DNA from 2 places in the Paenarthrobacter sp. 10L412 genome. Region 2 is predicted to be linked to the other one. Evidence: predicted binding sites of a transcription regulator. Region 2 holds the regulator's gene; the other holds the start of a gene.
The links. The regulator LexA, encoded in region 2, represses DNA repair genes until DNA is damaged. The targets are predictions, from matches to a motif close to TCGAACANNTGTTCGA.

Region 1 (4,850 bases), on a different contig from region 2:
GCATTTTCATAGGGAGAGCCGGCTAAAGAAAACGCTGTACAGACTGCTGGGATAGCAGCCAAGAGATGCAGCGGGAAGTCCTGCCATGGGATTGCGATAGCGCCGGACTTCTTGCGAAAGCAGGGCACCTTTGCCTTGCTCTTCGCGACGAGTAATGCGGCCAAGCCCAACCGGGCCGCGCCGACTGCCCTATGGATGAGGAATTTCCCCCTATGACCGAAAATCTCAACGAAAACTTCGACGCCACCACCGCTGAGTCTGCTGATGTAGCAGAGACCGCCGCTGAAGGCACCGTAGTAGAAGCAGCGGCCCCCGCCGCTGCCCCCGTCGAGAACGCTGCACCCGAGTCTGCAGCCCCCGCCTTCACCGAAGCTCCTGCCCCCAAGGCAGAAGACGAGGAAGAAGAAGGCGTCCGCTTCGTCGATCTTGGCATCGATGGCCGCGTTCTGGCCGCACTGCAGGATGTCGGGTACGAAAAGCCGTCCCCCATCCAGGCAGCCACCATCCCGCTGCTCCTCGAAGGCCGCGACGTCGTCGGCCTGGCCCAGACCGGTACCGGCAAGACTGCAGCCTTCGCTGTTCCTGCCCTGTCCCGCCTCGCTGAGCTGCACGACCTCAACGGCCCGTCCCGCAAGACCCAGGCATTGGTCCTGGCGCCGACGCGTGAACTCGCCCTGCAGGTTGCTGAAGCGTTCACTTCCTACGCCAAGCACATTGACGACTTCACCGTGCTCCCGGTCTACGGTGGTTCCGCTTACGGTCCCCAGCTGGCCGGCCTTCGCCGCGGTGCACAGGTTGTTGTCGGTACCCCCGGCCGTGTGATCGACCACATTGCCAAGGGCTCCCTGGACCTCTCCGAACTCCAGTATCTCGTGCTGGATGAAGCTGACGAGATGTTGCGCATGGGCTTCGCCGATGACGTAGAGCAGATCTTCCAGCAGACGCCGGAAACCCGCCAGGTTGCGTTGTTCTCTGCCACCATGCCGGGCCAGATCCGCCGCATGTCCAAGCAGTACCTGAACAACCCTGCTGAAATCTCGGTGAAGTCCAAGACCACCACCGGCGCCAACACCAAGCAGCGTTACCTTCAGGTCATGGGCCCGCACAAGCTGGACGCCCTGACCCGCATCCTCGAGGTCGAAGAGTTCGACGGCGTTATCGCCTTCGTGCGCACCAAGATGGCAACCGAGGACCTCGCTGACAAGCTGAAGGCCCGCGGTTTCCAGGCTGCCGCCATCAATGGCGACATCCCGCAGCAGCAGCGTGAACGCACTGTTGACGCGCTGAAGGAAGGCCGCATCGACATCCTGGTTGCTACCGACGTCGCAGCCCGTGGTCTTGACGTTGAGCGCATCAGCCACGTCATCAACTACGACATCCCTCACGACACCGAGTCCTACGTCCACCGCATCGGTCGCACCGGCCGTGCAGGCCGTTCCGGTGACGCGATCCTGTTTATGACGCCGCGGGAGAAGTACCTGCTGCGTTCCATCGAGAAGGCTACGCGCCAGCCGGTGGAGCAGATGCACCTGCCCACGGCCGAGACCGTGAACACGCTGCGCCTGGGCAAGTTCGCCGAGCGCATCACCGAGACCCTTGAGTCCGAGGATGTTGCAGCATTCCGCGACCTCATCTCCTCTTATGAGGAAGAGCACAACGTACCGGCCTCGGAGATCGCCGCTGCACTCGCCGTCATGGCACAGGGCGGACAGCCGCTGCTGGTCAAGGAACTGCCTGCAGCTCCTGAGTACCAGAAGCGCGAACGCTCCAAGGACGGCTTCGGCTCCCGTGGCCCGACCCGTGCACTCACCGAGGGCAACGCTACCTACCGGATCGCCGTCGGACGCCGTCAGCGCGTCATGCCGGGCTCCATCGTGGGCGCCATTGCCAACGAAGGTGGCATTTCCTCCGCACAAATCGGTGGCATCGACATCCGCTCGGACCACTCCCTGGTGGAGCTTCCGGCTGACCTGAGCCCCGAGCAGCTGCGCGCACTGTCCCGCACCCGCATTGGTGGCGAGCTGATCAACCTCGAGCTGGATAACGGACGCAAGCCCAGCGGCGACCGTGGCAGCTACTCCGGTGGTGGCGCCGGTGGCCGTGGTGGCTATGGCGACCGCGAAAACCGTGGTGGCGGCAACTTCAAGGGCAGCGGTGGGTTCAAGAAGGACTTCCGCAAGTCTGAAGGTGGCGAGCGCTCCTCTGCCGACCGTGGCGGCCGCACGTACAGCGACCGCTCCGAGCGCACTGCAGGCAGCTTCGGCGATCGTGACCGTGGCCAGACCAGCGGCTCCCGCTTCGGTGGACACGGCGACGGCGCCCGCAAGCCCCGCAGCGGTGGCGAAGGCGGACACCGCGACTTCAACCGCAAGGGCAAGTGGTAAACACTGGCAAGTGGTAAACACTGGCAAGTGGTAAACACTAAGTAGTTCCCGTCAGGGGGTCGGCTTTCGGGCCGACCCCCTGACGTGTTTAAGGGCCGTAAGTGGTGCGGGTTGGGGCAACTCCCGGGGTTGTTGGATATCCGAACCCTTGTACGGCGGGGATTTCGAACAAGACCGGGTTCCGTGCCACCTGCGGGTTCCATGCCACCCGCGGGCCGCCGTACGATCAAAGTGCTACGAGCCGCGTAGTTGCGAAGAGCCTGATGGTCGCACGCTGAATGCAGGAGGGTTCCCCATGGGATTGCTCGAGAATTTGAAGAAGAACCTGGGAATGGGCGGAAAGGGCGGTGGCCAGGAAGACCAGACGGCCGTAACGCAGGCCGCGGAGGATGCTGCCGCCGTCGATGCTTCTGCTTCGAGCAAGGCCGCCGCAGAAGCTGCTGCAGCCCAAGCGGCCGAGCAGCAGGCGGCAGCCAACGCTGCAGGCGCTCAGATCGCCGAGCAGGCGGGCTTGGAGCCCGAAGCCCCGGAGGTCCAGCCAATGGCCCAACAGGCAGCTTCTGAGGCCGCTGCGGAGGCAGGGCAGCGTGGTCCAGTCGCCCCACGCGTCACAGAGGTTGTAGTGGAGCCCGGCGACACCATGAGCGGCATCGCTGCGCAGTTCGGAGTGGACCTGGGAGCCCTGATCGCAACCAATGCTGATACGGTGCCCAACCCGGATCTCATCTACCCCGGACAGGTGCTCCGACTGCCCTGATTTGGACGGTATCTGGATCAGGAAAATGGCGTCTGCGCAAATTGTGTCGGCGTCGTTTTTCCCCGGATTTTCGCCGATTTGTAGCTTCTGAAAACGTCCGGTAGAGTATTTACTCGTTGCCCCCCTAGCTCAGTGGTAGAGCGCGTTCTTGGTAAGAACGAGGTCACCGGATCGATTCCGGTGGGGGGCTCTGAATGAGGGCCTGTGTCAAGGCGGTTTTGACCGGCTTGACACAGGTTTTTCTCATTCGTGGCGGTGTAGCTCAGTTGGTTAGAGCGCACGACTCATAATCGTGAGGTCGGGAGATCGAGCCTCCCCACCGCTACAGAGCAAGCCCTCGGAATCCGCGAGATTCCGGGGGTTTTCTTTGTTTCGTCCCAGTGCGTGAAACGAGATGTGTCTCTTAGCTTCTCCCGGGTCGCCCCAAATTCTCCGCAAGGTGGCTACTAGGTGGATACAAGCTGGCCTTAGCATAGGGCCGCCATGCCGCGCGCAGCGTCCAAGAGCACATTTCAGTAGGACAACTACTGACCTGATGTGTAGACTGTCTCAGTAGTCAAGCTACTGAAGGGGGAGTAATGCTGCTGGCCGATGTTGCGCGGATCACCTCAGGACTAACCGTGCGCGAACGTCTTGACGCGAGCTTCAGTGGTGTGTTGGCAATCCAGATGGCGGACCTCTCCATCAACCGAGATCTGGACGTGCGGAGCATGGCCCGGGTGCCATCCCCCCATCCCCGGTATATGGTCTCCCGCGGCGATGTTCTCCTTCGGTCACGGGGCCATGCGACGACCGCGTGGGCCGTCCCAGACGATTTGCCGGAGCCAGCTATAGCTGTCCTGCCTCTGTTCATCATCCGGCCTAGCACAGACATTTATGACCCGGATTTCCTCGCATGGTGGTTAAACCAGCAGAACGCGCAGACCCACCTGCGCCGCGCCGCGCAGGGACAGAGCATCCAGATGGTGTCCAAGACGGCGCTCGAATCGGTCCCCTTGCACCTGCCGCCGCTTGCGCAACAGCGCCTTATCGCCAAGGCCTCACACCTCGCCACCCGCGAAGCACAACTAATGCACCGTCTGGCGGAATGTCAGCACACGCTTCGACGATCCCAATTGATAACCGCTGCTGCCCTTCCGGGGCAGAACCACACGAAAGCACCCTAAATGACCGAGCATCCCACCCCCCGCCTCTCGAACGACGTGAAGGACCAGGTCACTCAGGACCAGATCAACAATGCCGCTTGGGCAGCCTGCGACACCTTCCGTGGCGTGGTTGATGCCACGCAGTACAAGGACTACATCCTGGTGATGCTGTTCGTGAAGTACATCTCTGATGTCTGGACCGAGCACGCCGAGAAGTACCAAAAGCAGTTTGAGGGCAACCCTGAGCGTGTGGAGTCGCTGCTGAAGCGCGAGCGATTCCCGCTTCACGAGACGTCAACGTTCAACTATCTCTACGCCAACCGGAACGCTGACAATATCGGCGAGCTGATCAACATTGCACTGGAAGCAATCGAGGAAGACAACCGGGCAAAACTGGCGGGCGTTTTCCGCAACATTGACTTCAACTCGGAGGCGAACCTGGGACAGCCCAAGGACCGCAACCGGCGCCTGAAGAACCTGCTGGAGGACTTCGCCAAACCAGAACTGGACCTTCGCCCTTCCCGGGTGAGCGATGACATAATCGGCGAAACCTACATCTACCTG
Region 2 (4,850 bases):
TGGAGACCATAAGCCCGGCCCTTGAGCGTCCCGTGAACGTGGCACTCGTCAAGGGCCGGGCAAATTATGTTTGCCTGCAAAAGCTGGAGGGCGGCTTCCCCAGCGAAGAGCCGTCCGAGGGCCAACTTTTTTCCCTGGGTGAGGACACCAGCGTGCCGCATTTCGCAGCGGCGGTTGGCGGCCCGTCGTCGCAATTGGGTAAGGAAGTGGTCCGGCTCCGTGAATGGGCCGAAAAGACGGCCACAGGCGACCGCGATGAACTGATGCCGGGCGTTACCGACCGCGCCTGGAGGCAGGTCTCCGTGACGTCCATGGAGTGCCTGGGAGCGCAAAAATGCCCCCTTGCCGAGGAGTGCTTCAGCGAGCAGGCACGGGCCAGAGCGGCTGAGGCCGACGTCGTGGTGACCAACCATGCCATGCTGGCCGTCAGTGCCTTCGAAGGACTTGCTGTCCTGCCCGAGTACGACGTCGTGGTGGTTGACGAAGCGCATGAGCTGCAGGACCGGGTCACGGGGGCCGTTACAGGTCAGCTGTCCGTGGCAATGGTGCATGCTGCCGCTTCGAGCGCGCGCAAACACACTGCTATTACCGTAGACGCCCTGAACGCGGCAGCCGATCGACTGGACATGGCCATTGCCGGAGTCCCCAACGGTCTGCTGCCCAATGGGCTCAACGACGAACAACTGGACTGCCTGGACCAACTGCGCGATGCCACACGCGCCGCACTGTCTGACTCGAAGACTGACTCTTCAAACGCGGTCGACGGCGGCAGGCAGCTTGCGCGCTCACGGCTCATGCTCATTCTGGAACTGTGCGAGCGGATGCTCGCAGCCAAGGAGAACCGTGAAGTGGTGTGGTTCTCCAGGAACAGCACCTTCGATCCCCAGCAGGGGTACTCGCACCCGGACGAGACCGCGCCCGCACTGATCAACATCGCCCCGCTTAGCGTTGCTGGCCGGCTGCGGGAAGGCCTTTTCGCGGGGCACACAGTGGTGCTTACTTCTGCCACGCTGGCTATTGGATCCGCCTTTGAGCCCGCAGCAGGTGGCCTGGGCCTCATTGGAGATGGTGCGCCCAGCTGGACCGGGTTGGACGTCGGATCGCCTTTTGATTATCCGAAGCAGGGTGTCCTTTACGTGGCCAAGCACCTGCCCAAGCCCGGCAGGGGCACTTCTCCCGAGGCACTGGATGAGCTTGAAGACCTCATCCGTGCATCCGGTGGGGGAGCCCTGTGCCTGTTCTCCTCACGTCGGGCGGCCGAGGAAGCCGCAGACGCGATGCGGCCACGGCTGGATGTGGACATCCTCTGCCAGGGGGAATCCACTATGGCAGCACTGGTGAAGCAGTTTGCCGATGAACCGGACACCTGCCTCTTCGGCACCATGTCCCTGTGGCAGGGCGTGGACGTCCCTGGCGGTTCATGCCGCCTTGTGGTGATTGACCGCATTCCGTTCCCGAGGCCCGATGACCCGCTGATGACCGCACGCTCGCGAGCCGTTGCACAGTCCGGGGGCAACGGGTTCATGGCGGTGTCAGCTACCCACGCGGCAATTCGTCTTGCACAGGGAGCAGGACGCCTTATTCGCTCCACCGGCGACAAAGGCGTGGTCGCTGTCCTGGACTCACGGCTTTCCACCGAACGGTACGGCGGGTTCCTGCGTGCCGCTTTGCCGCCATTTTGGGCAACGACGGACCGCAACGTGGTGCGCGGCGTCCTGGAACGCTTGGGCGCAAAGAAAACGTAGGCGAACGCCCTAGAGGGAGCGCAGGACCGAGACGACCTTGCCCATAATGGTGGCTTGGTCTCCAAGTATCGGCTCGTACTGCGTGTTCTGGGGGAGCAGCCAGGTGTGGCCGTCCCGCTGGCGGAAGGTTTTTACTGTGGCTTCGTCATCCAGGAGTGCTGCCACGATGTCACCGTTGATGGCGTCATTCTGGCGGCGGACAACCACCCAGTCACCGTCACAAATTGCGGCATCGATCATTGAGTCCCCAGCGACCTTCAGCATGAACAGTTCGCCGTGGCCCACCAGTTGCCGGGGCAGGGGCAAGACGTCCTCAATAGTCTGGTCGGCCAGGATGGGCCCACCGGCTGCGATGCGTCCTACCAAGGGCACCATCGCGGTGTCGCTGGCGCTGGCCAATTCCGTCACGGCAAGTCCACCTGCGCTGCGCAGTGTAGTAGCTGCTTCAACTCCGGGAATTGTGCCGCCGTCAAGGGTCAAAGGCATGAGTACTTCCATGGCGCGGGGGCGCTTGGGATCTCTGCGCAAGTAGCCGAGCTTCTCCAACTGGGAGAGCTGGTGCGTGACGCTGGAGAGGCTCGCGAGACCAACGGTGTCGCCAATCTCGCGCATGCTGGGCGGATACCCGTTGTCATTGACAGAGCGCTGGATGGTTTCCAGGATTTTCTTCTGCCGGACAGTCAGGCTTTTGGGACTCTTTTGAGGCTGCTGGCTCCGCAGGGGTGCCCCGCCGCCGGTGGCTTTCGCTGCCATGTTCGCCATTGCCCTTCCGTTCCGCCCGGTCACGGTCTGAAGTGCGCCCGGGGATGTTGGATCTGAAAAAATGTCAGACCCTCCTGTTCCACTGAAACAGTGCCTGTTTCTTCACTCAAACCTAGGCCAGGCACAGGCGTTTATCAAACATTCGTTCTAGCGAGTCTCGACACCGTTCGTTGATAAGTGCTAAAAATGTCATAGCAAGGTTCGAATATGTGTTCTATAAAAGTTGAACGCAGTTCGGATGTTCGAAGAAAGTGTTCGAACATCCGGGCCGGGTACAACGAGCACAAGGAATTGGCAGCCGGCAACGGGCATCCGATGCAGGCAATCGCTCAGAAGGGCTCAGCTCATGTCCGCAATCTCAACGTTCCATGAATTCCGCAACACTCCGGCTCCTGCGCGTCTCCGGCTAACCCAACGCGGCAGGATCGTCTTCTTCGGAATTCCCACCATGCTGCTCCTTGCCGCGCTGCTGAGCCTTGCCGGCTTCATCAACTCCCCGGCCAAAGCTTCTGATTCCCAAGGCCAGCTGCGGCCGCCGGTGGCCGTTACGGTGACTGTCCAGCCCGGGCAGTCCCTGTGGGGCATCGCCGGTGCGGCCGCGCCGGAGCGGGACCCTCGTGATGTCATTGCAGAAATCATCCAGTTGAACGATCTCCGCGGGGGACGCATCCAGCCTGGCCAGCAGCTGTTCGTTCCCGCCAATTGAGCGGCCAGGGTGCTATGGGTCACCGTCCCTGGCGTCACAGTTACTCTGCAGTCGCACCGGCACCTTAAACTGTCTTGGTGAGTGACCAGCTTGAGCGACTTGACCGACTTCCCCTCCGGACCAACCTGCGTGGACTGAGCCCCTACGGCGCACCGCAGCTTGATGTCCCCATTTTGCTCAACGTCAACGAGAACACCCATGGCGTGCCGGCCGATGTGCAAGCGGCCATTACCGAGGCTGTTGCGGCCGCGGCCACAGGCTTGAACCGATACCCTGACCGCGAGTTCACCGAACTTCGTGAATCCCTCGCCGATTACCTCGGACACGGGCTTTCCGCGGAGAATATCTGGGCAGCCAACGGCTCCAACGAGGTCCTGCAGCAGATTCTGCAGGCCTTCGGAGGTCCAGGGCGCAAGGCGCTGGGCTTCCCTCCCACATATTCCATGTACCCGCTGCTTGCCAGTGGCACGGACACCGAGTACGTCCGTGGAGTGCGGGCTGATGACTATGGCCTGGATGCCGCTTCTGCTGCTGCCCAGGTGAAGGAGACTGGCGCAAATATCGTGTTCTTGTGCTCTCCGAACAACCCCACAGGAACGGGACTGGGCTTGGACGTGGTCGAAGCCGTGTACGAAGCCGGCGAGGCCAGCCAAGCCATCGTCATCGTGGACGAGGCCTACCACGAGTTCGCGCACGACAACACGCCGAGTGCGCTGACGCTGCTTCCCGGGCGGGAGCGTTTGATCGTCTCGCGCACCATGAGCAAGGCCTTTGCCCTGGCAGGTGCGCGCCTGGGCTACATGGCTGCCGCACCTGAAGTTACCGATGCCATCAGGCTCGTTCGGCTGCCGTACCACCTCTCAGCCGTCACGCAAGCCACGGCCCTGGCCGCCCTCAACCACCGTGAAGCGCTCATGGCCGACGTCGAGGACATCAAGGTCCAACGGGACCGGATTGTGACCGAGCTCCTCCGAATGGGACTCAAGCCGGCAGCCTCGGACTCAAACTACGTGTTCTTCGGTGGGCTTTCGAACCCGCACGCGATCTGGCAGGGCTTGCTGAATGCGGGCGTCCTGATCCGCGACGTCGGCATTCCAGGGCACCTGCGGGTGACTGCGGGAACAGAAAAGGAAACAACGGCCTTCCTTGAGGCCTTGGAAGCCCTTCTGGACAGCCCTGCGTCCCAGCCCAACTAAACTTGTCAATAGACCCACCCCATTCTTCGTGTATAAGGACGTCCCAATGAGCGAAACCGGCGCCAAGCCGTCCGCTGACCGCACTGCGCGCATGGAGCGCACCACCAGCGAATCCTCCGTCCTGGTGGAGATCAACCTGGATGGCACCGGTGTCTCGGACATCAGCACCACGGTTCCCTTCTATGACCACATGCTGACGGCGTTGTGCAAGCACTCCCTGATTGACATGACCGTCAAAGCCACGGGTGACACCCACATTGATGCCCACCACACCGTGGAGGATGTGGCCATTACCTTTGGTGAGGTCCTGCGTACTGCCTTGGGCAACAAAGCCGGAATCCGCCGCTTCGGCGAAGCAACGGTTCCTTTGGACGAAGCCTTGGCGCACGCTGTCGTGGATGTTTCGGGGCGCCCATATCTGGTGCACGGAGGAGAACCTGC

Region 1: the regulator LexA is predicted to act here: its motif matches at 2,525-2,540, upstream of AC1DD7_RS08845 (LysM peptidoglycan-binding domain-containing protein).

Annotation. Positions count from the first base shown of each region.
Region 1 is NZ_JBFTJT010000006.1:163,689-168,538, reverse strand. Features, by position in the region: gene AC1DD7_RS08850 (DEAD/DEAH box helicase) at 213-2,384, shown strand; gene AC1DD7_RS08845 (LysM peptidoglycan-binding domain-containing protein) at 2,680-3,141, shown strand; tRNA gene AC1DD7_RS08840 (tRNA-Thr) at 3,260-3,331, shown strand; tRNA gene AC1DD7_RS08835 (tRNA-Met) at 3,393-3,466, shown strand; gene AC1DD7_RS08830 (restriction endonuclease subunit S domain-containing protein) at 3,720-4,307, shown strand; gene AC1DD7_RS08825 (type I restriction-modification system subunit M) at 4,308-4,850, shown strand, end outside.
Region 2 is NZ_JBFTJT010000002.1:49,481-54,330, reverse strand. Features, by position in the region: gene AC1DD7_RS02005 (ATP-dependent DNA helicase) at 1-1,745, shown strand, start outside; gene lexA (transcriptional repressor LexA) at 1,755-2,498, opposite strand; gene AC1DD7_RS01995 (LysM peptidoglycan-binding domain-containing protein) at 2,854-3,213, shown strand; gene AC1DD7_RS01990 (histidinol-phosphate transaminase) at 3,291-4,409, shown strand; gene hisB (imidazoleglycerol-phosphate dehydratase HisB) at 4,456-4,850, shown strand, end outside.